3 regions of the Streptomyces sp. NPDC048191 genome follow, and region 1 is predicted to be linked to each of the others. Evidence: riboswitches for the same ligand, from Rfam matches in the RefSeq annotation. Region 1 holds a riboswitch; each other region holds the start of a gene.

Region 1 (6,524 bases):
TCTGCCTCTGGTACGACGTCGGCTCCCGCCACGAAGTCAAGGGGCGTACCGGCCTGGCTCACCTTTTCGAGCACCTGATGTTCCAGGGCTCGGCGCAGGTCAAGGGCAACGGTCACTTCGAGCTCGTGCAGGGCGCCGGCGGCTCGCTCAACGGCACCACCAGCTTCGAGCGCACCAACTACTTCGAGACCATGCCCACCCACCAGCTGGAGCTCGCCCTCTGGCTGGAGGCCGACCGCATGGGCTCGCTGCTGGCCGCCCTGGACGACGAGTCCATGGAGAACCAGCGGGACGTCGTCAAGAACGAGCGCCGCCAGCGCTACGACAACGTGCCCTACGGCACCGCCTTCGAGAAGCTGACCGGGCTGTCGTACCCGGAGGGCCACCCGTACCACCACACGCCGATCGGCTCGATGGCGGACCTGGACGCGGCCACGCTGGAGGACGCCCGCCAGTTCTTCCGCACCTACTACGCGCCGAACAACGCGGTGCTCTCCGTGGTCGGCGACATCGACCCCAAGCAGACCCTCGCCTGGATCGAGAAGTACTTCGGGTCCATCCCGTCCCACGACGGCAAGCCCCGGCCGCGCGACGGCGCCCTGCCCGACGTCATCGGCGAGCAGAAGCGCGAGGTCGTCGTCGAGGAGGTCCCGGCGCGCGCGCTGATGGCCGCCTACCGGCTGCCGCACGACGGCACGCGCGCGTGCGACGCGGCCGACCTGGCCCTGACCGTCCTCGGCGGCGGCGAGTCCTCCCGCCTCTACAACCGGCTGGTGCGCCGCGACCGCACGGCCGTCGCGGCGGGCTTCGGCCTGCTGCGCCTGGCCGGCGCGCCCTCCATGGGCTGGCTGGACGTGAAGACCTCCGGTGACGTCGAGGTGCCGGTCATCGAGGCCGCCATCGACGAGGAGCTGGCCCGGTTCGCCGAGGAGGGCCCCACGCCCGAGGAGATGGAGCGCGCCCAGGCCCAGTTGGAGCGCGAGTGGCTGGACCGGCTGGGCACGGTGGCCGGCCGCGCCGACGAACTGTGCCGGTACGCCGTCCTGTTCGGTGATCCGCAGCTCGCCCTCACCGCCGTCAAGCGCGTCCTGGAGGTGACCCCCGAGGAGGTCCGGGAGGTCGCCGAGGCCCGCCTGCGGCCCGACAACCGTGCCGTCCTGGTCTACGAACCGAAGGCCCCGGAGCAGGCCCCGGACGCCGACGTCCCCGAGGACCCGGAGCAGGAAGCCACCGTAGAGGCCGGTAACGAGAACGAGGAGACGGCCAAGTGACCGAACTCGCCACCATGGACTTCCACCCCCAGCCGCAGCCCGGCGCGGCCCGGCCGTGGGCGTTCCCGGCCCCCGAGCGCACCGCGCTGGACAACGGCCTGACCGTGCTGCGCTGCCACCGCCCCGGCCAGCAGGTCGTCGCCGTCGAGGTGCTGCTGGACGCGCCCCTGGACGCCGAGCCGGCCGGCCTGGACGGCGTCGCCACGATCATGGCGCGCGCCTTCTCCGAGGGCACCGACAAGCACTCCGCCGAGGAGTTCGCCGCCGAGCTGGAGCGCGCGGGCGCCACGCTGGACGCGCACGCCGACCACCCCGGCGTCCGGCTCAGCCTGGAGGTCCCGGCCTCCCGCCTGGCCAAGGGGCTCGGCCTGCTCGCCGACGCCCTGCGCGCGCCCGCCTTCGCCGAGAGCGAGGTCGAGCGGCTGGTCCGCAACCGCCTGGACGAGATCCCGCACGAGCTGGCCAACCCCTCCCGCCGGGCCGCCAAGGAGCTCTCCAAGGAGCTGTTCCCGGCGGCCTCGCGCATGTCGCGCCCGCGCCAGGGCACCGAGGAGACCGTCGAGAAGATCGACGCCGCCGCCGTACGCGCCTTCTACGACCGGTACGTCCGCCCCGCCACGGCCACCGCGGTCGTGGTCGGCGACCTCACCGGCGTCGACCTGGACGCGCTGCTCGGGGACACCCTGGGCGCCTGGACCGGCACCCCCGGCCGGCCGCGGCCCGTGCCGCCGGTGACCGCCGACGACACCGGGCGCGTGGTCATCGTGGACCGGCCCGGCGCGGTCCAGACCCAGCTGCTCATCGGCCGTGTCGGCCCCGACCGGCACGACCGTGTGTGGCCCGCCCAGGTGCTCGGCACCTACTGCCTCGGCGGCACCCTCACCTCGCGCCTGGACCGCGTCCTGCGCGAGGAGAAGGGCTACACCTACGGAGTGCGCGCGTTCGGGCAGGTCCTGCGCTCCGCCCCGGACGGCACAGGCGCCTCGATGCTCGCCATCAGCGGCTCCGTGGACACCCCCAACACCGGTCCCGCGCTGGAGGACCTGTGGAAGGTGCTGCGCGTCCTCGCCGCGGACGGCCTGACCGACGCCGAGCGGGACGTGGCCGTGCAGAACCTCGTCGGGGTGGCGCCGCTGAAGTACGAGACCGCGGCGGCCGTCGCGAGCACGCTGGCCGACCAGGTCGAGCAGCACCTGCCCGACGACTTCCAGGCGACGCTCTATCAGCAGCTGGCGGCGACGGGCACGGTGGAGGCCACGGCGGCCGCCGTGAACGCCTTCCCGGTGGACCGCCTGGTGACCGTCCTCGTCGGTGACGCCGCCCAGATCAAGGCGCCGGTGGAGGCGCTCGGCATCGGTGAAGTGACCGTGGTGGCGGCCGAGTAGACGTCCGCCGCCGCGGCGCCCGCGTACGACCGGACGGCCGCACGCGCGCGTGGGCCCTGACGACCTACGGGCCGTCAGGGCCCCTGCTGTTCCACTCCCTTCCCCAGATGCCCGATTTGGGCCGGAGGTTGCCTGTCTGCCCTGTGGGATGCGCTACAAAAGCCCGGATCCGTTTGGGGTTGGAAAGCAGGCTTCCGTAGCGTCGTCCGGGCTGTTCGTCAGGCAGTACGCCGCGCCCGCGGCACCGGACAGCCATCGCCGAGTCCCCGCACGGCGCGAGCCAGGGGAGCCGGGGACCCACGCAGTCCCTGGGGTGAATCGGGCGCCCGCGCGAGCCGTGGGTGCCCGTAGGAGACCTTCCTGCTCCGAACCCGTCAGCTAACCCGGTAGGCGAGAGGGAAGGAAAGGACCAGCCACTTCATGGCGTTCATGTGCGCCACCGGGAAGCACCGCAAGCCCGGCCGGGTCAAGCGCACCACCGCTCAGGCGGCCGGTATAGCGGCCCTCACCACCACCGGCGTCATCGGCACCCTCGCGGCCTCCCCGGCACTGGCCGCCGAGAACACCGCCGAGCAGACCGGTCTCACCCCGGTGGTCAGCGTCGGCGACGACATCGCCGAGCAGATCGACGCCCAGGCCGCCGCCCAGAAGCAGGTCGCCGAGCAGAAGGCGGCCGAGGAGGCCGCGGCCAAGAGGGCCCAGGAGATCCGCGAGGCCAGGGCCCGTGCGGCCCGCGAGGCCGAGCGCAGGCGCCTGAACGCCTTCGTCGCCCCCATAGCGGACTCGTACGTCTCCACGGGCTACAAGGCCAGCAGCTCCCTGTGGTCCTCCGGCTCGCACACCGGCATCGACTTCCACGCGGCCAGCGGCACGCCCGTGCACGCGGTCGGCTCCGGCACCGTCGTCTCCACCGGCTGGGGCGGCGCGTACGGCAACCAGATCGTGATCAGGATGGCCGACGGCATGTACACCCAGTACGGCCACCTGTCGTCCATCGGTGTCACGGCCGGCCAGCACGTCACCCCGGGGCAGCAGATCGGCCTGTCCGGCTCGACCGGCAACACCACCGGCCCGCACCTCCACTTCGAGGCGCGTACGACCCCCGACTACGGCTCGGACGTGGACCCCGTCGCCTACCTCCGCAAGCACGGTGTGAACGTCTGACCGACACCCGCACGGCATCCTAGGCCCCGGCTCACCGAGCCGGGGCTTTCGCCGTTTTCCGACGGGTTCCCCCGAGCCGCTGACCAAAAAATATCCATGGATTCCGGCCCGCCGTCGGAAATTCCGGCCCATTGGAATAGAGTCACGGAACAGGCGTCCATCGTCGGCGTTTCACGGGGATTAAGGCGGAGGTCGGTCATGCGCATTCCGGCGCACTCGGTATGCACGGCGATCCGGGACGACATCGTCGCGGGTGTCCACGAGCGCGGCGGCCGCCTCACCGAGGAAGTCCTCGCCCGCCGCTACGGCGTCTCGCGCGTCCCCGTCCGCGAGGCCCTGCGCACCCTGGAGGCCGAGGGCTTCGTGGTGACCCGCCGGCACGCGGGCGCGTGCGTGGCCGAGCCGACCGAGCAGGAGGCCGCCGACCTGCTGGAGATGCGCCTGCTGCTGGAGCCGCTCGGGGCCGCACGGGCAGCCCAGCGGCGCACCGAGGCCCATCTGAAGGTGCTGCGTGGCCTGGTCAGGCTGGGCCAGGAGCGGGCCAGGAGGGGGCACAACGATGATCTGCGCTCCCTGGGCGGCTGGTTCCACGAGACGCTCGCCCAGGCCTCCGGCAGCCCCTCGCTGACCGCGATGCTGACCCAGTTGCGCCACAAGATCGCCTGGATGTACGCGGTGGACGCGCCGCACAGCCCGGTGGAGTCCTGGGCGGAGCACGGCGCCATCGTGGACGCGGTGGCGCGCGGCGACGGCGAGCGCGCGCGGGCGGTCACGGCGCTGCACACCGAGCGTGCGACCGCCGCGCACCGGCTGCGTTTTTCCGGGCCCGTCGAAGGTGTGAGGACTTCGCAACACGCCGTAAACATGTCGAGCGTCCGGCATTAACACGGGCGCCGTATACAAAGAAGTGTTATTCGGCGGCGCCGTATTTCCGCTGCCTCTTATTCCGGTGTGCGCGCAATGGGCCGGAAAGTCGAAGCCGCGCCGCCCGAAAAAGGGCGACGCGGCTCCGGTGTGTCAGTGCGCTGGAGTTCAGACCGTCTCGGGCAGTTCCTCGAGGCCCTCGGCGACCAGCTTGGCCAGCCGGTCCAGGGCGGCGTCCGCGCCCTCGGCGTCGGAGGCCAGGACGATCTCCTCGCCACCCTGGGCGCCCAGGCCCAGGACGGCCAGCATGGAGGCCGCGTTGACGGGGTTGCCGTCAGCCTTGGCGATCGTCACCGGGACGCCTGCGGCCGTGGCGGCTCGGACGAAGATGGAAGCGGGGCGGGCGTGGAGGCCCTCGGCCCAGCCGACGTTGACGCGGCGCTCAGCCATGTGTTGCTGCCCTTCAGTCTTCAGGGTTGTCTAGACCAGTTTCCCATATCGTGAAGCATGCCCGGATCGGACCTTCGTCCTGTCCCCGAGCGGCGTCGGACCGCGGCCTCGATCCGACGTGTCGTCCCCCACAGACTGCCCCGCGACGTTGTCGTACGCGAGCCGTACTCTGGGGCCCATGCAGACCCCGGCGGACCGGCAGGACCGGCACGAGTACCCCGCCCACTGGGAGGCGGACGTGGTGCTGCGCGACGGGGGTACCGCGCGCATCCGGCCCATCACCATTGATGACGCCGACCGCCTGGTCAGCTTCTACGAGCAGGTCTCGGACGAGTCGAAGTACTACCGCTTCTTCGCGCCGTACCCCAGACTCTCCGCCAAGGACGTCCACCGCTTCACGCACCACGACTTTGTGGACCGGGTGGGACTCGCGGCCACCATCGGCGGCGAGTTCATCGCCACCGTACGCTATGACCGCATCGGTGCCGACGGGATGCCCGCGTCCTCGCCCGCCGACGAGGCCGAGGTCGCCTTCCTGGTGCAGGACGCCCATCAGGGCCGCGGGGTCGCCTCCGCCCTGCTGGAGCACATCGCGGCCGTCGCCCGCGAGCGCGGGATCCGCCGTTTCGCCGCCGAGGTGCTGCCCGCCAACAACAAGATGATCAAGGTGTTCACGGACGCCGGCTACACCCAGAAGCGCAGCTTCGAGGACGGCGTCGTGCGCCTGGAGTTCGATCTCGAGCCGACCGACCGCTCCCTCGCCGTGCAGCGCGCACGGGAGCAGCGCGCCGAGGCCCGGTCGGTACGGCGGCTGCTCGTGCCCGGCTCCGTGGCGGTCGTCGGCGTGGGCCGTGCGCCCGGCGGGGTGGGCCGCAGCGTCCTCGGCAACATCCGCGACGCGGGCTACGGCGGCCGGCTGCACGCCGTGAACAAGGCCTTTCCCGAGGACCTCGCCGAGGTCGACGGGGTGCCGGCCCACCGGTGCGTGCGGGACATCGAGGGCCCCGTCGACCTCGCCGTGGTCGCCGTACCGGCCGAGTACGTGCCCGCCGTGGTCGCCGAGTGCGGGGAGCACGGGGTGCAGGGGCTCGTGGTGCTCTCCGCCGGGTACGCCGAGAGCGGGCCCGAGGGGCGCGAGCGGCAGCGGGCACTCGTCCGGCAGGCACGCGCGTACGGCATGCGGATCATCGGCCCGAACGCCTTCGGGATCATCAACACCGCGCCCGGCGTCCGGCTGAACGCCTCCCTCGCCCCGGAGATGCCCCGCACCGGACGCATCGGGATGTTCGCCCAGTCCGGCGCCATCGGCATCGCCCTGCTGTCCCGGCTGCACCGGCGCGGTGGAGGGGTCACCGGGGTCAGCGGCGTGTCCACCTTCGTGTCCGCCGGC
Region 2 (6,524 bases), on a different contig from region 1:
TCCCGGCTGGTCACCGGCACCACCGAGCTGCACACCGAGCTGGAGCGCGAGCTGGCCGCGTTCTGCGGCTTCGAGGCGGCGCTGGTCTTCTCCTCCGGGTACGCCGCCAACCTGGCCGCGGTCACCGCGCTGGGCCCGCACGGCTCGCTGATCGTCTCCGACGCGGGCAACCACGCCTCCCTCATCGACGGCTGCCGGCTCGCCCGGGGCGACAGGCAGGTCGTCGGGCACGCCGACCCGGACGCGGTGCGCAAGGCGCTGGCCACCCATCAGGGACCGGCGATCGTCGTCTCCGACACCGTGTTCTCGGTCGACGGCGACCGGGCGCCGCTGGCCGGACTGGCCGCGGCGTGCCGGGAGCGCGGCGCGGGGCTGGTCGTGGACGACGCGCACGGGCTCGGGGTCCTGGGCGACGGCGGCCGGGGTGCGCCGCAGGCGGCCGGGCTGGCGGGCGCCGCGGACGTGGTGGTCACGGCCACCCTGTCCAAGTCGCTGGGCAGTCAGGGCGGGGTGGTGCTCGGCCCGGCGCGGGTGATCGACCATCTGGTCAACGCGGCCCGGACGTTCATCTTCGACACGGGCCTGGCCCCGGCGGCGGCCGGTGCGGCCCTCGCGGCGCTGCGGCTGCTCGTGCGGGAGCCGGAGCGCGCGGCGCGCGCCCGTGAGGTGGCCGCGGAACTGCACGCACGGCTGACCGCCGCGGGTCTGGAAGCGGTGCGTCCGGACGCCGCGGTGGTCTCCGTACGAGCTCCTTCCCCGGAGCAGGCGGTGCGCTGGGCGGCCGACTGCCGTACCGCGGGGCTGGCCGTGGGCTGCTTCCGTCCTCCTTCCGTGCCCGACGGCATCTCGCGGCTGCGGCTGACCGCCCGAGCGGACCTGTCCGGGGCCGAGATCGAACGCGCTGTACGTGTGATCGGCGAAACGCGACCATGAGTCGGCGTGACACGGCCGTGCCTCGAGCCGGAGTGGTCCGGCGTGATCCGAATGACTGCGTGTGATCGATTCTGATCAGATGGCGGTGACGAAACCGGTCCAGCTGGCGGTGGAGAAGAGCAGCGCGGGCCCGGCCGGGCTCTTGGAGTCGCGCACGGCGAGCAGTCCGGCCCAGGGGCCGGAGCGCGGCCGGGCCGTCTCCACGCAGTTGTTCGCTCCCGTGCTGTAGCTGCTGCGCAGCCAGCGCACGTCGTGCAGGTCGGTACTGGCAGGGACGTTCCGAGGCAGAGCGGTCATGGTGCCTCCTTACGCGCCGTCACCTATCCCGGCGATGTAGTCCAACGAGTCCTCGGGGGAAAGGGCGTGGAACCGAAGGGTGTCGAAGGCCTCGGTGTAGGCCATGAGGTCTTCTTTCCGTTCCAGGTAGAGGCTACTCGTCAAGTGGTCGAGAACAACCACGTCCAGATCAGAAGTGCTCGGAAATGAGAAAATAACGAAAGGCCCGGTGAGGCCGACATGCGCCCCGGCGCCGAACGGTAGTACCTGGAGCCGCACTTGGGGCAGGCGCGCCGCGTCCATCAGCCGCTCCAGCTGGCGGGCCATCACCTCGGGGCCGCCGACCTCGCGCCGCAGCACCGCCTCGTCCAGCACCGCGCTCAGCCTCAGCGGCCGTGCCGCGTGGAGCACGTCCTGCCGGGCCAGCCGCACCTCCACCAGCGCGTCCAGGTCTTCGTCGTCCAGGTCCCGCACGGCCACCCGGGTCACCGCGCGGGCGTACTCGCGCGTCTGCAGCAGTCCGGGCACGACCGTGGTCTCCAGGGTGCGCATCGCGCTCGCCTGCGACTCCAGGCTGATGAAGTCCCGGTACGTCGGCGGCAGTACCCCGCGGTAGGCGTGCCACCAGCGGTGCCGGTCGCCCGCCTCCTCGGAACCCGCCAGCATCAGCAGCAACTCGCGCAGCTGCTCGTCCCGCACCTCGTAGGCGTCGAGCAGTAACCGCACATCGGCCGGTTTTACACCGCTGGCACCGGTCTCGATACGGCTCACCTTCGACTGGTGCCAGCCGACCAGCCGGGCCGCCTCGCCGCTCGTGAGCCCAGCACCGGTACGCAGCATGCGCAGTTCGGCGCCCAGTTTGCGGCGGCGCACTGCCGGCCCGTTCTGCATGGGCTCCTCCTACTCCTTCCGGGCCGCCCAAATACGGTCTCGCGTCGTAGAGTTCACCGCATCGAGCGACAGATATATGCATATCTTGGTGGATCGCTCCCCGTGACCGCCCGGTGATGGCAGGCTGACGAGCAAGCACCAGTCCGGGACCGTACTCGAACCATCCGCTCCGTGTCGGACTGCGGTCCCGTGGGAAAGGGACGACGTCGCCATGGCAGACCATCTGGAAGCATCCGTCACTCTGCCGAGCGATCCCGCCTCGGTCTCCGCCGCCCGCACCTATGTCGTGAGCACGCTCGCGGAGTGGGGCCTGCCGTCGGACACCGAAACAGCCGACACCGTGCGGCTCATCGTCTCCGAACTCGCCACGAACGCCGTACAGCACACCTTCGGCCAGTCACCCACCTTCACGGTCGACATCGCGCTGGACCGTGACGAACACCTGCGCATCGGCGTCACGGACAGTCATCCGCGCTTTCCGAAGAGACTGCCCGCCGCCGTCCAGCAGGACAACGGTCGCGGCATGGTCATCATCCGCTGGCTGACCGCGGAGTGCGGTGGCAGACTCCGCGTCCGGCCCACCCGCGAGGGCGGCAAGACGGTCTCCATCGAACTCCCTTGGGCGGCCCCGGCGGAGCCGGTACCGGCGGTGCCCCACAGGGGCGTGGGGCTGTTCCCGAACGCGACCCCGCCGCGATGGGGCGCTCCCCCTTCCAGCGAAGCCGACAGCGCCGGAGCGGCCGGCCACGACCGCACTCCGGACCCGCCGTAGCACCCCGGACCGGCCCTGGCGTGCGGCCCGGCCGAAGGCCCCTCGCAGCAGCGCCCGGAAGGCGCCCGCGGCCGGGGTCGTCTCGTCCGGTCGGTAGGCCACCGAGATCGTCCGGTGCAGGCGACCCGCCTCCAGGGGGCGTACGCCGACGGGTGTGGCCGCGGTGCGGGCCACCATCTCCAGTACGACGTCCCCGCCCAGCCCCGCGCGCACACCACGGCGTACCCGGGCGTCGGCACCCGTAGCGACGGCGTGGCGCCCACGGCGGAGAGCAGGGCCTCGATCTCCCGGCGGGCCGCATGCTGCGGTGCCTTGCCGATCAGTGGCTCTCCGGCCGGCTCCGTCAGCGGCAGCCGGGACGAGACGCTGCTCAGGGCGTGTCCCGGCGCGGTCACCAGGACCAGTTCCGCCACCAGGACGTCCTCCGGACGCACCGACGACGGCACCGGCGAGACCTCGGCCGGGTGGTAGGTGTGGGTCAGCGCCAGGCCCATCTCGCCGGCGGTCGGGAAGGTGCCGCGCCTCAGCGCGCCGCCCGTCAGGCCGGTCAGCCGCGCCAGTGCGTGCCCGGGCCCGGTCCAGCCCGTCGAGGCCCCTCCCTCCCTGCCTCGAAGGCGCGGGAGGTGCCCCCAGACCCGCGCCACCAGCACCTCGCCGGCCTCGGCCGGCCGGGCCCCGCGGTGATGACGCCCCAGCAGAGCCGTGCCCGCCCCCCGCTCCGGCTTGGCCAGCTGCTGGGACAGCGCGGGCGGGGTGTTGCCGAGCCGGTCGACGGCCCGGGTGATCGAGCCGGCCTCCGCCACGGCCACCGGCGAGCCCGCAGGGGGGCACGCGCTGCCCCGGACGCTGCTGCTCGCGGTGATCGTGTGCGCGCCGGCACTGGTGCGGTTCCAGATGGTGACGCCGCTGGTGGACCGGCTGGCCAGGTGGTTGCGCCGGCCCCGGGCCGCCCGTGGGCTCCAGGCGGGCACCGGGGTGGCGCTGACGGTGCTGGGAGCGGCCCTGCTGCTGGAGCCGCTCCTTACCTGACGTCAGGTCAGCTGACCCGGCCGTACCAGACGCTCCTGGTCCAGATCTTCTGGAGCCTCACCACGTCCCCGGTCCTCGGCGCGTGCCAGATCTTCCCGTGACCGGCGTAGATGCCGACGTGGTAGACGTACGAACCCGAGTGGAAGAACACCAGGTCACCGGCCTTGCGGCGGCCGGCGGAGATGTGGTGCGTCCTGTTGTACTGCGCGGCGGCGGTACGCGGCAGGCGCTTGCCCGCCTTCTTGAACGAGTAGAGCGTGAGCCCCGAGCAGTCGAACCTGCGCGGCCCGGTGGCCCCGTACTGGTACGGGGCGCCCTTCTTGGAGGCCGCCACCTGCAGCGCTTTCGCGGCGACGCCGGCGGCCGAGGCCTCGGTGGCGAGACCGGGGACCGTGATCGAGCCGCCGACGGCGGCGAGGGTGAGAGCCGAGGCCGTGCCGGCCCGGGCCATGAGTGACGGGACACGATTGAGCGCAGTCATGCGCAACCCTTCGTCAGCCGCCTGTGAAGGATGACCTGTCGGATTCGGGCTGGCGAAGTTGCCCGGCCGCGTTGCCGCGGCTTCACCCCAAGGGCTGCTCGGAACCTCCGGCCGTCTGCGACGTACAGACGAACGTCCGTCCCGGCGACCCGTCTTGCTCGGGTCCTCCACTCCTGCCGATCCACTCCTGTCGACCGGTCATCCGGGCGGCGGCAGGACTCGGCGTCCGCCCGGACCGCCCCGCCGCGGTGGCGGGGGCTTGTCGTCGGACAGGGATCTTCACTCATGACTGTCGGAAAATCCCAATGCATCCGGGGATTTGTGGCGTTACTCACCACTCACCCGTTCGGGTGGACAGTGTCGTGTTCGAGGCGCCGTCAGGTCCCGGTCGTAGCCCCGGACCTGGGGCGGAGCGTGTTCTTCCGGTGCGTGCGACGGCGCGGTGCGCAAGTCGGGAGGCCCGAAAAACGATCCGGATATACACCGGTCGGCGGTACGTCGTTCGGGCCGTTTCAAGTCCGGTCCGAGCGGCGGCTGTCGACAGCACGGTCCGCCCGGCCGGTTCCGGTGTCCGGATCAGCCGTCACCGTCGGGCGGGAGCGCGACGCGCGCGGCACGACGCCGGCCGTCCAGCACCCGCAAGGCCCGTGCCAGCGTGTCACCGTGCAGCTCCGTCTCGCCCCGCCGGTGCATCAACGCGAGGGCGTCACGCAGCTCTGCGGCCTTGCGCACCAGGGCCTGGGCCGCGCGCAGTCCGCGATAGGTGTCCCCGTCGTGCGCGGGATTGATGCGGCCCAGCAGGTCGACCGCCTCCAGGTAACGGTCGATCAGATCGCCCTCGGCGCGCGTCAGCGCGGGCAGCGGCGGCAACTCCGGCAGCATCGGCGGCTCACCTCGCGTCCGGTGCGCCGGGCATGCTCCGCCGGCTGAGTACGATGCCGTCCACCAGCCCGTAGTCCACGGCCGCGGGGGCGTCCAGCACCAAGTCCCGTTCCAGGTCGCGGTGGACCTGCTCGGCCGTGCGCCGGGTGTGCCGTACGAGCATCTCCTCCGTCACGGCGCGGACCCGGGTCAACTCCTCGGCCTCGATGAGCAGGTCGCTGGGCTGTCCCTGCACCGGTTCGGCCAGCTGGGGCTGGGAGATCACCAGGCGCGCTCCGGGCAGGGCGAACCGCTTGCCCGGCGTGCCGGCCGCGATCAGCAGCGCCGCCTGGGACGCGGCCTGGCCCAGGCAGTAGGTGGCCACGTCGCAACTGACGTAGCGCATCGTGTCGTAGACGGCGGTCAGTGCGCTGAACGAACCGCCGGGGGAGTTGACGTACAGCGTGATGTCCCGCTCCGGGGCGGCGTGTTCGAGGTACATGAACTGAGCCATCACGTCGTTCGCGGCCGCGTCGTCCAGCGGGGTGCCGAGGAAGACGATCCGGTCCTCGAAGAGCTTGCCGTAGGGGTCGAGCGTGCGGGCGCCGCTGCTGGTGCGCTCGGTGAACTCTGGAAGGACATGTCGGGCGGACGCTCGGGACATGGGCATACCCCTTCTCATCGCACGGCCTCGGGTTGGGCTCGGCGTCTGTAAAAAATGTACAGGACGTACATAGTGCTGGCACCTAAACGTTCTCGTCCGCATGTCGAGCCGCGATCATCACAGAGGTTGATCCGCAGGACCCCAACCGCGTCGGCCTGTGCGTGCTCAATCTCACGGGGCAGCTCGTCCACCCGCTGGCCGCCGGTGGGTGTTCGCCCGATGACGGCGGCGAGCAGGCCGGCTCCCCGGATTGCCCGGATGCCGCCACGCCCGGCAGCCCGTTCCGCTACTGCGCGTGCGGGTGGGCGGAGGCCACGCTCAAGGGCGGGACGTGGTCTGGCCGGAGCGCACGTAGTGGCCGGGATCGCGTCCACGTGGGCCCAGGTGTGGCCTCACCTGCTCGCGGACGCCCTTTGGGTGCCGCTGGCCGGGTCGGCGCACTCCCGTGCCCGCCGCGTCGCGGCCCGGCACGCGGCCGTCATCGAGGCCGCGCTCCGGGGCGCACCGCGAGGAACTGCACCTCTACGTCGGCGACAGGCCCGGCCAGGGCTGAGCCGCACACCCTCACCCCCCCCGCGACCTTCAGGGGCTTCTCGCATGTCCAGGACGACCTGGCC
Region 3 (6,524 bases), on a different contig from region 1:
CGCCTGGTGACCGACGAGGACATCATCCCGGTGGAGACGTTCATCGCCTACGGCGAGTGGTTCCAGCAGAAGCTGGTGCCCGGCCTGGAGCAGGTGCGGGTCGTCTCCGTCGACCGCGACAAGAGCGGCGGCTTCGAACTGAAGCTGGACTCCGGGGAGCTGTTCACCGCGTGTGCCGTCGTCGTCGCCACCGGGCTGTCCGGCCTGGCGCACCTGCCGGCGGAGCTCGCGGGGGCCGCGGCCGACGGACCGGCGCCCACGGGCCCCCTCTCGCACAGCTCCCAGCACCACGACCTGGGGCGGTTCGCCGGCAAGGAGCTGATCGTGATCGGCGCGGGCCAGTCCGCGCTGGAGACGGCGGCGCTCGCCGCCGAGGCGGGGGCACGCGTGCGTGTGGTCGCGCGCGGCCGCGGGCGCGTCGCCTTCGGCGCCCCGCCCTGGAACCAGCCGAAGCTGCGTCCCGAGTCCCCCTTCGGCAACGCCTGGTCGCTGTGGGCGCTCAGCTACTACCCGCACCCCTACCGCTATCTGCCCGAGGCCACCCGCCACTACCTGGTCCGCCGGGTCCTCGGACCGCTCGGCGCCTGGTGGCTGCGCGAGCGCTTCGAGAGCGCCGTGCAGGTGCAGGACGTCGACCGGGTCATGGCCGCCGAGGCGCCCGACGGCAGCCCCGTCCTCACCGTACGGACCCACGGCGGGCACACCGAGCGGCTCACCGCCGACCACGTCATCGCCGCCACCGGCTACCGCGTCGACATCGCGGCGATGGACTTCCTCGGCCACGAACTGCGCACCCGGCTCGCGGTGAGCCGCGGCGCGCCGAAGCTCGGCCCCGGTTATGTCTCGTCCGTCCCCGGCCTGTACTTCACCGGACTGCCGGCGGCGTCGTCGTACGGCCCGGTGATGCGCTTCGTCTGCGGTACGGAGTTCGCCTCGCCGCGACTGGCGAAACACCTGGCGGCGGCGCACGGCTGAGCGGGGCCCGTCGGCGTCCGGCGCATCCCGGCAGCGACCGGTCCGCCGACCGCTACCGGGAGCCGGCGCCGGACCCACCGCCTCACCGCCGGCATCGCCATCAGCGGCTCGACGAGGGGCACTTGGGGGCGATCAGTACGTAAGTGCGCAGGGCGACAAGGTGAGTCGGCGCGGCGTGGGATCCGTATTCTCTGATCATGGCAGCCTCCCCCGCGTACGCACTGATCGCCACCGACTTGGACGGAACGCTGCTGCGCGGCGACGACACCGTCTCCGACCGGTCGCTCGCCGCGCTCGGGCGGGTGGCGCGGGCCGGTGTCCGGCATCTGGTCGTGACGGGCCGCCCGGCCCCGCGGGTACGGCCCCTCCTGGAGCTCCTGGGCTGCACGGGGCTCGCGGTGTGCGGGCAGGGCGCACAGGTCTACGACGCCGCGGCCGGCCGGCTGCTGTGGTCGGTCCGGCTGGACCGGGAGCTGGCCGAGACCGCGCTCGGCAAGATCGAGGCGGAGGTGGGGCAGGTCTATGCCGCCGTCGACCAGGACGGTGTCGACGGGCTCACGCTCATCGAGCCCGGCTATCTGATGCCGCACCCGACCCTGCCCGCGGTCCGGGTCGGCCGGCGCGACGACCTGTGGTGCGCGCCGATCAGCAAGGTGCTGTTGCGGCACGCCACCCTGTCCGACGACGAGTTGGCGGCCGTGGCGCGCTCGGTGGTGGGCTCGCTGGCGACGGTCACCATGTCGGGGCCGGGGACCGTGGAGCTCCAGCCGTCCGGGGTGACCAAGGCGGCCGGTCTCGCGCTGGCCGCCGAGCGGCTCGGGATCACCGCGGCGCGGGCCCTGGCGTTCGGCGACATGCCCAACGACATCCCGATGTTCGAGTGGGCCGGGTACGGGGTCGCCATGGCCAACGCGCACCCTGAACTGAAGGCGGTGGCCGATGAGATCACCTTGTCGAACGAGGACGACGGCATCGCCGTCGTCCTCGAAAGACTGTTCCCGACCGACTGACCGGCACATCAGTAGGCGCCCGGGGCCCGGGCCCCGCCGTGCGGGGCCCGGTGGATGCGCGGCGGCCGTCCGGCACGCCCCCGTCCGTCAGGTGTGGGTGCGTGCGGGACGGCCGGTGTCGTGCCGGTCCGCGGGAGCGGGACGATCAGTACGCGCTGAAGACGTTGTCGATCGAGCCGTACCGCGCGGCGGCGTAGTTGCAGGCCGCGGTGATGTTGGCGACCGGGTCGTAAGGGTCGAAGGCGGTGCCGGCCACGTGGTACGTGTTGAAGGTCGGGTCGATCACCTGGAGCAGGCCCTTGGACGGGATGCCCTTGGCGGCGTTGGAGTCCCAGAGGTTGATGGCGTTCGGGTTGCCGGAGGACTCCCGGATGATGTTGCGGTAGATGCCGTTGTAGGTGCCCGGGATGCCCTTCTGGGCCATGATCGCGAGCGACTCGCGGATCCAGCCGTCGAGGTTGTTCGGGTACCCGGCGGGAGTGGTGGAGGCCTTCGCGGTGGCCGTGGTGGTGGCCGCCGTGGCGCTGGTGGCGCTGATGAGCGGCAGGGCGAGGACGGCGGCACCGGTGCCGGCGACGGCGAGGGTGCGGACGAGGCGGTTCATCCGGGTGGGGCGGGGCTGAGCGGCAGCAGGCATGGGGAAGTCCTCTCCGTCGCCTGCGAGGTGAGCTGTCGGGTTCGGGCGGGGAGGTGCCCGGCCGTGCCCTGGATGGGCTCGGCTTCACCCCTAGCCGTTCCGGTGCGACGTGTGCCGTCCGGTCCGGCGACTTACCTGGGTCCCCCGCTCCTGCCGTACGAATGAGTTCGTCGATGGGTCACGCGGGCGGCGGCAGGATTCGGCGTCCGCCCGGTTGGCCCGGAACGTATGCGAGAGCACATGTCGGGAACAAGTGCCGGATCCACACATCGCACCATTTGACCTTGGTCTGTGCCGTATGGGGTGCTTGATCCTTTGCGGTTGCCAACCCTCAACTCGCCGACGGGGCGCGGCGGGAGCGGCGGACCGGGGGTTCAGGGTGCCGGCCGGTGACCGTGACCCAACTCACGAAATAGCAAAGCAGTTCAAATCGGACATGGGGGATTTGGGTGGATCGGACGGGCGGTGGAACCTGTGACGCGGTGCCGGTCGTTGTCGTATTGGCTGCGACGGCCGTGGGTGTCGGCACGTGGTGCATGATCGTCGCGGCGCGAAGGCGAGGTGCGGGCGTTACTCCGCTCGCTCCTCGGTTCGCGACAAAGTGTGTGGGGTCCTGTTAAGTCGATAAATGTGCGTTATTACCACTTGATCAAAAACATACCGGTCATGATCCGATACCGCCCGGGCTGGACCGGTGGGCGCTATCGGTGATCGAACAGGGACCGGATACGCTGACTTGAGTGATGGCAGCGACCTATCGACAAACCGTGTAATCGCCAGCAGACACCAGCAGACAGGAGACCCCTCGTGACCGTCGTCGGGCCGTTCGGGCTGAGCGTGCGGGACCAGGCTCTGGAAGCCGATGTCCAGGCCGGATTGGCGGCTGTCGAGGAAGGCTTGCTCGAGGCCACCAAGAGCGAGGTCCCGTTCATCACGGAGGCCGCGCAGCACCTCGTACGGGCCGGCGGGAAGCGGTTCCGGCCGCTGCTCGTGATGCTCGCGGCCCAGTTCGGCGACCCCTACGCGCCGGGCATCGTGCCCTCGGCCGTCGTCGTGGAACTGACCCACCTGGCCACGCTGTACCACGACGACGTCATGGACGAGGCGGCCGTGCGGCGCGGTGTGGACAGCGCCAACACCCGCTGGGGCAACTCCGTCGCGGTCCTCACCGGCGATTTCCTCTTCGCCCGCGCTTCCCAGATCCTCGCCGACCTCGGCCCCGAGGCGGTACGGGTGCAGGCCCTCGCGTTCGAGCGGCTGGTCACGGGCCAGATCCTGGAGACCGCCGGCCCCTCGGACGGCCGCGACCCGGTCGAGCACTACCTCGACGTGCTCGGCGGCAAGACGGGCTCGCTGGTGGCCGTGTCCTGCCGGTTCGGCGCGATGATGTCCGGCGCCGACGAAACGGTCGTCGACGTCCTCACCCAGTACGGCGAGCGGCTCGGGGTCGCCTTCCAGCTCGCCGACGACGTCCTGGACATCGCTTCCGACTCCCACGAGTCCGGCAAGACCCCGGGCACCGACCTGCGCGAGGGCATCCCGACGCTCCCGGTGCTCCGGCTGCGCGAGCGGGCGGCCCGGCTCGGCCTCCCCGAGGACCGCGCGCTGTGCGAGCTGCTCGACTCCGACCTCAGCGACGACGGCCGGCACGCCGAGGCGCTGTCCGCGCTGCGCGCCCACCCCGCGCTGGAGCAGGCCCGCCGGGACACCGTCCGGTACGCGGAGGAGGCCCGGTCCGCGCTGGCGCCGCTGCGGGAGTGCGACGCCAAGGCGGCGCTGCTGGAACTGTGCGACGCGGTGGTGCACCGCGCCGGCTGACGCCGCACCGGCTGCACCGGCCGCTCCCCGGCCGGCCCGAGTCGGCTGACGCCCGGCCGGACCGAGTCGGCCGGCGGACGGTCGGGTGCCCGCGGGCCGTACCCGCCCGGACCAAGTCGACCGGGCGTCTGGGCGGAGCGGGTCTGCCGGCGGACGGTCGGTGCCCGCGGACCGTACCCACCCGGCCGGTGCCGGCGGCCGTACGGCCCTGCGCGTCCCCTTCCGGTCACGTCCGTTCCGGTGAGACCCTTACGGGTCGGGGGAGCCGCGGCCCCTACGTGTCATACCGCAGGCGTACACGGAGTTGGCTCCGAGGTCTGACGCTTCCTCATGGACGATTTGGTGAGATGGACACCACGGAAATCACCACTCCTCACCGATTCGGGTGAGAATGGCGGCTCTGGTGGACCAGCGTGAGGACAGCCGCCGCCGACGACGGAGGTAAGGCACACATGGCACCGTACGAATCCGACGACGCAGTGGACGCCGCGCGGGACGAGGACCCGCGTGGCGGACGCCGCAAGGCCGCCCGCTACGCGGTGCCGGTCGCGGTGGTGGGGGTGGCCGCGGCCACGATCGGTCTGGTCCCGGCGCTCGCCGCCTCCGGCGACCCCGACCTGCCGAGGATCACCGCACAGCAGCTCATCGACAAGATCGCCAAGTCGGATGTGCAGCAGCTGTCCGGCACCGTCCGCACCAGCACCGACCTCGGCCTGCCCAACCTCGGCGGCCTGGAGAACAGCCTGGCCTCCGGCGCCGCCAAGGGCTCCGGCGACGGCTCTTCCGCCGACCCGCAGTCCAAGCTCACCTCGCTGGTCTCCGGCACGCACACGCTGCGCGTCGCCGCCAGCGGCCCCGACAAGCAGAAGCTGTCGCTGCTGGAGAGCGGTTCCGAGTACAGCCTCATCCACAACGGCAAGGACGTGTGGGGCTACGACAGCAAGAGCAACGAGGTGTCCCACGGCATCTCTGCCGACTCCGGCAAGGACCGCAGGGCCGAGCCCCCGGCCACCCCGAAGGACTTCGCCGACCAGGCCCTGAAGTCGGTGGACGACACCACGTCCGTCACTGTCGACGGCACCGAGCGGGTCGCCGGCCGCGACGCCTACAAGCTGCTGATCAAGCCCCGGCAGTCCGGCACCACGGTCGGCGCGATCAGCATCGCCGTGGACGCGAAGACGGGTATGCCGCTGAAGTTCACGCTGACGCCGAAGAGCGGCGGCGCCGCCGTCCTCGACGCGGGCTTCACCCAGGTCTCCTTCGCCCGGCCGGCCGCCTCCACCTTCGACTTCACCCCGCCCAAGGGCGCGAAGGTGACGGAGCAGGAGAAGGGCGCCACGGCACGTCCGGAGCGGACCCCCGGCATGGGCTTCGCCGAGGGCCACGACAAGGGCACCGTCCTCGGCAAGGGCTGGACGTCCATCGCCACCTTCGACACCGGGGCCAAGGGCGGCCTGCCGACCGGCTCCCGGGGCGGTGACCTCGGCGGCTTCCTCGGCTCGCTCGGGGACACGGTCACCGGCAAGTTCGGCAAGGGCACGGTCTTCTCCACCCGCCTGGTCAACGCCCTGATCACCGACGACGGCAAGGTCTACGCCGGCGCGGTGACCAAGGACGCCCTGGTGAAGGCGGCGAACACGGGAAAGTGACCCCTTCCGGGCACTACGGACCGTGACCGTGCGTTGACCCTTCAGCAAGCGCGGATCGAAGGGGCGAGGGGGAGCCGATGGACGAACCGTCCGCGAGGGAGCGGGAGGCGGAGGACGGGGAGCGGCATGCCCGGGTGGGCGCCGCGGAGGCGAGTGTCATCGTCACCCGCGGCCTCACCAAGCGCTATCGCGGCGGAGAACTCGCCGTGGACGGTCTCGACCTGACCGTCCCGGCGGGCAGCGTCTTCGGCTTCCTCGGCCCGAACGGCTCGGGCAAGACCACCACCATCCGCATGCTGATGGGCCTGATCGAACCGACGGAGGGCACGGCCCGCGTGCTGGGCCGCCCGATGCCACGGGCGGCCCGCGCCGTCCTCCCGCAGGTCGGAGCACTCATCGAGGGCCCGGCCCTCTACGGCTTCCTCTCCGGCCGGG

The links. Region 1 has a riboswitch for cyclic di-AMP ahead of AB0D93_RS28210 (M23 family metallopeptidase). Riboswitches for the same ligand answer to the same signal wherever they lie in the genome.
Positions count from the first base shown of each region.
Region 2: it holds a riboswitch for cyclic di-AMP, as region 1 does, so the genes downstream of both, AB0D93_RS23295 (C40 family peptidase) here and AB0D93_RS28210 (M23 family metallopeptidase) in region 1, are expected to answer to the same signal.
Region 3: it holds a riboswitch for cyclic di-AMP, as region 1 does, so the genes downstream of both, AB0D93_RS25840 (transglycosylase SLT domain-containing protein) here and AB0D93_RS28210 (M23 family metallopeptidase) in region 1, are expected to answer to the same signal.

Region 1 covers NZ_JBEZMO010000020.1:39,620-46,143, reverse strand. Annotated here, with positions in the region: gene AB0D93_RS28220 (pitrilysin family protein) at 1-1,271, shown strand, start outside; gene AB0D93_RS28215 (pitrilysin family protein) at 1,268-2,656, shown strand; cyclic di-AMP (ydaO/yuaA leader) riboswitch at 2,903-3,064, shown strand; gene AB0D93_RS28210 (M23 family metallopeptidase) at 3,077-3,820, shown strand; gene AB0D93_RS28205 (GntR family transcriptional regulator) at 4,019-4,705, shown strand; gene AB0D93_RS28200 (HPr family phosphocarrier protein) at 4,853-5,134, opposite strand; gene AB0D93_RS28195 (GNAT family N-acetyltransferase) at 5,313-6,524, shown strand, end outside.
Region 2 covers NZ_JBEZMO010000014.1:149,908-156,431, forward strand. Annotated here, with positions in the region: gene AB0D93_RS23265 (8-amino-7-oxononanoate synthase) at 1-933, shown strand, start outside; gene AB0D93_RS23270 (DUF397 domain-containing protein) at 1,009-1,230, opposite strand; gene AB0D93_RS23275 (helix-turn-helix transcriptional regulator) at 1,240-2,100, opposite strand; gene AB0D93_RS23280 (ATP-binding protein) at 2,312-2,872, shown strand; partial or broken gene AB0D93_RS23285 (LysR family transcriptional regulator) at 2,894-3,735, opposite strand; partial or broken gene AB0D93_RS23290 (LysE family translocator) at 3,707-3,901, shown strand; gene AB0D93_RS23295 (C40 family peptidase) at 3,909-4,382, opposite strand; cyclic di-AMP (ydaO/yuaA leader) riboswitch at 4,385-4,523, opposite strand; gene AB0D93_RS23300 (hypothetical protein) at 4,959-5,264, opposite strand; gene AB0D93_RS23305 (ATP-dependent Clp protease proteolytic subunit) at 5,272-5,907, opposite strand.
Region 3 covers NZ_JBEZMO010000017.1:35,652-42,175, reverse strand. Annotated here, with positions in the region: gene AB0D93_RS25850 (FAD-dependent oxidoreductase) at 1-975, shown strand, start outside; gene AB0D93_RS25845 (HAD family hydrolase) at 1,173-1,985, shown strand; gene AB0D93_RS25840 (transglycosylase SLT domain-containing protein) at 2,131-2,622, opposite strand; cyclic di-AMP (ydaO/yuaA leader) riboswitch at 2,627-2,805, opposite strand; gene AB0D93_RS25835 (polyprenyl synthetase family protein) at 3,430-4,440, shown strand; gene AB0D93_RS25830 (sigma-E factor regulatory protein RseB domain-containing protein) at 4,893-6,089, shown strand; gene AB0D93_RS25825 (ABC transporter ATP-binding protein) at 6,167-6,524, shown strand, end outside.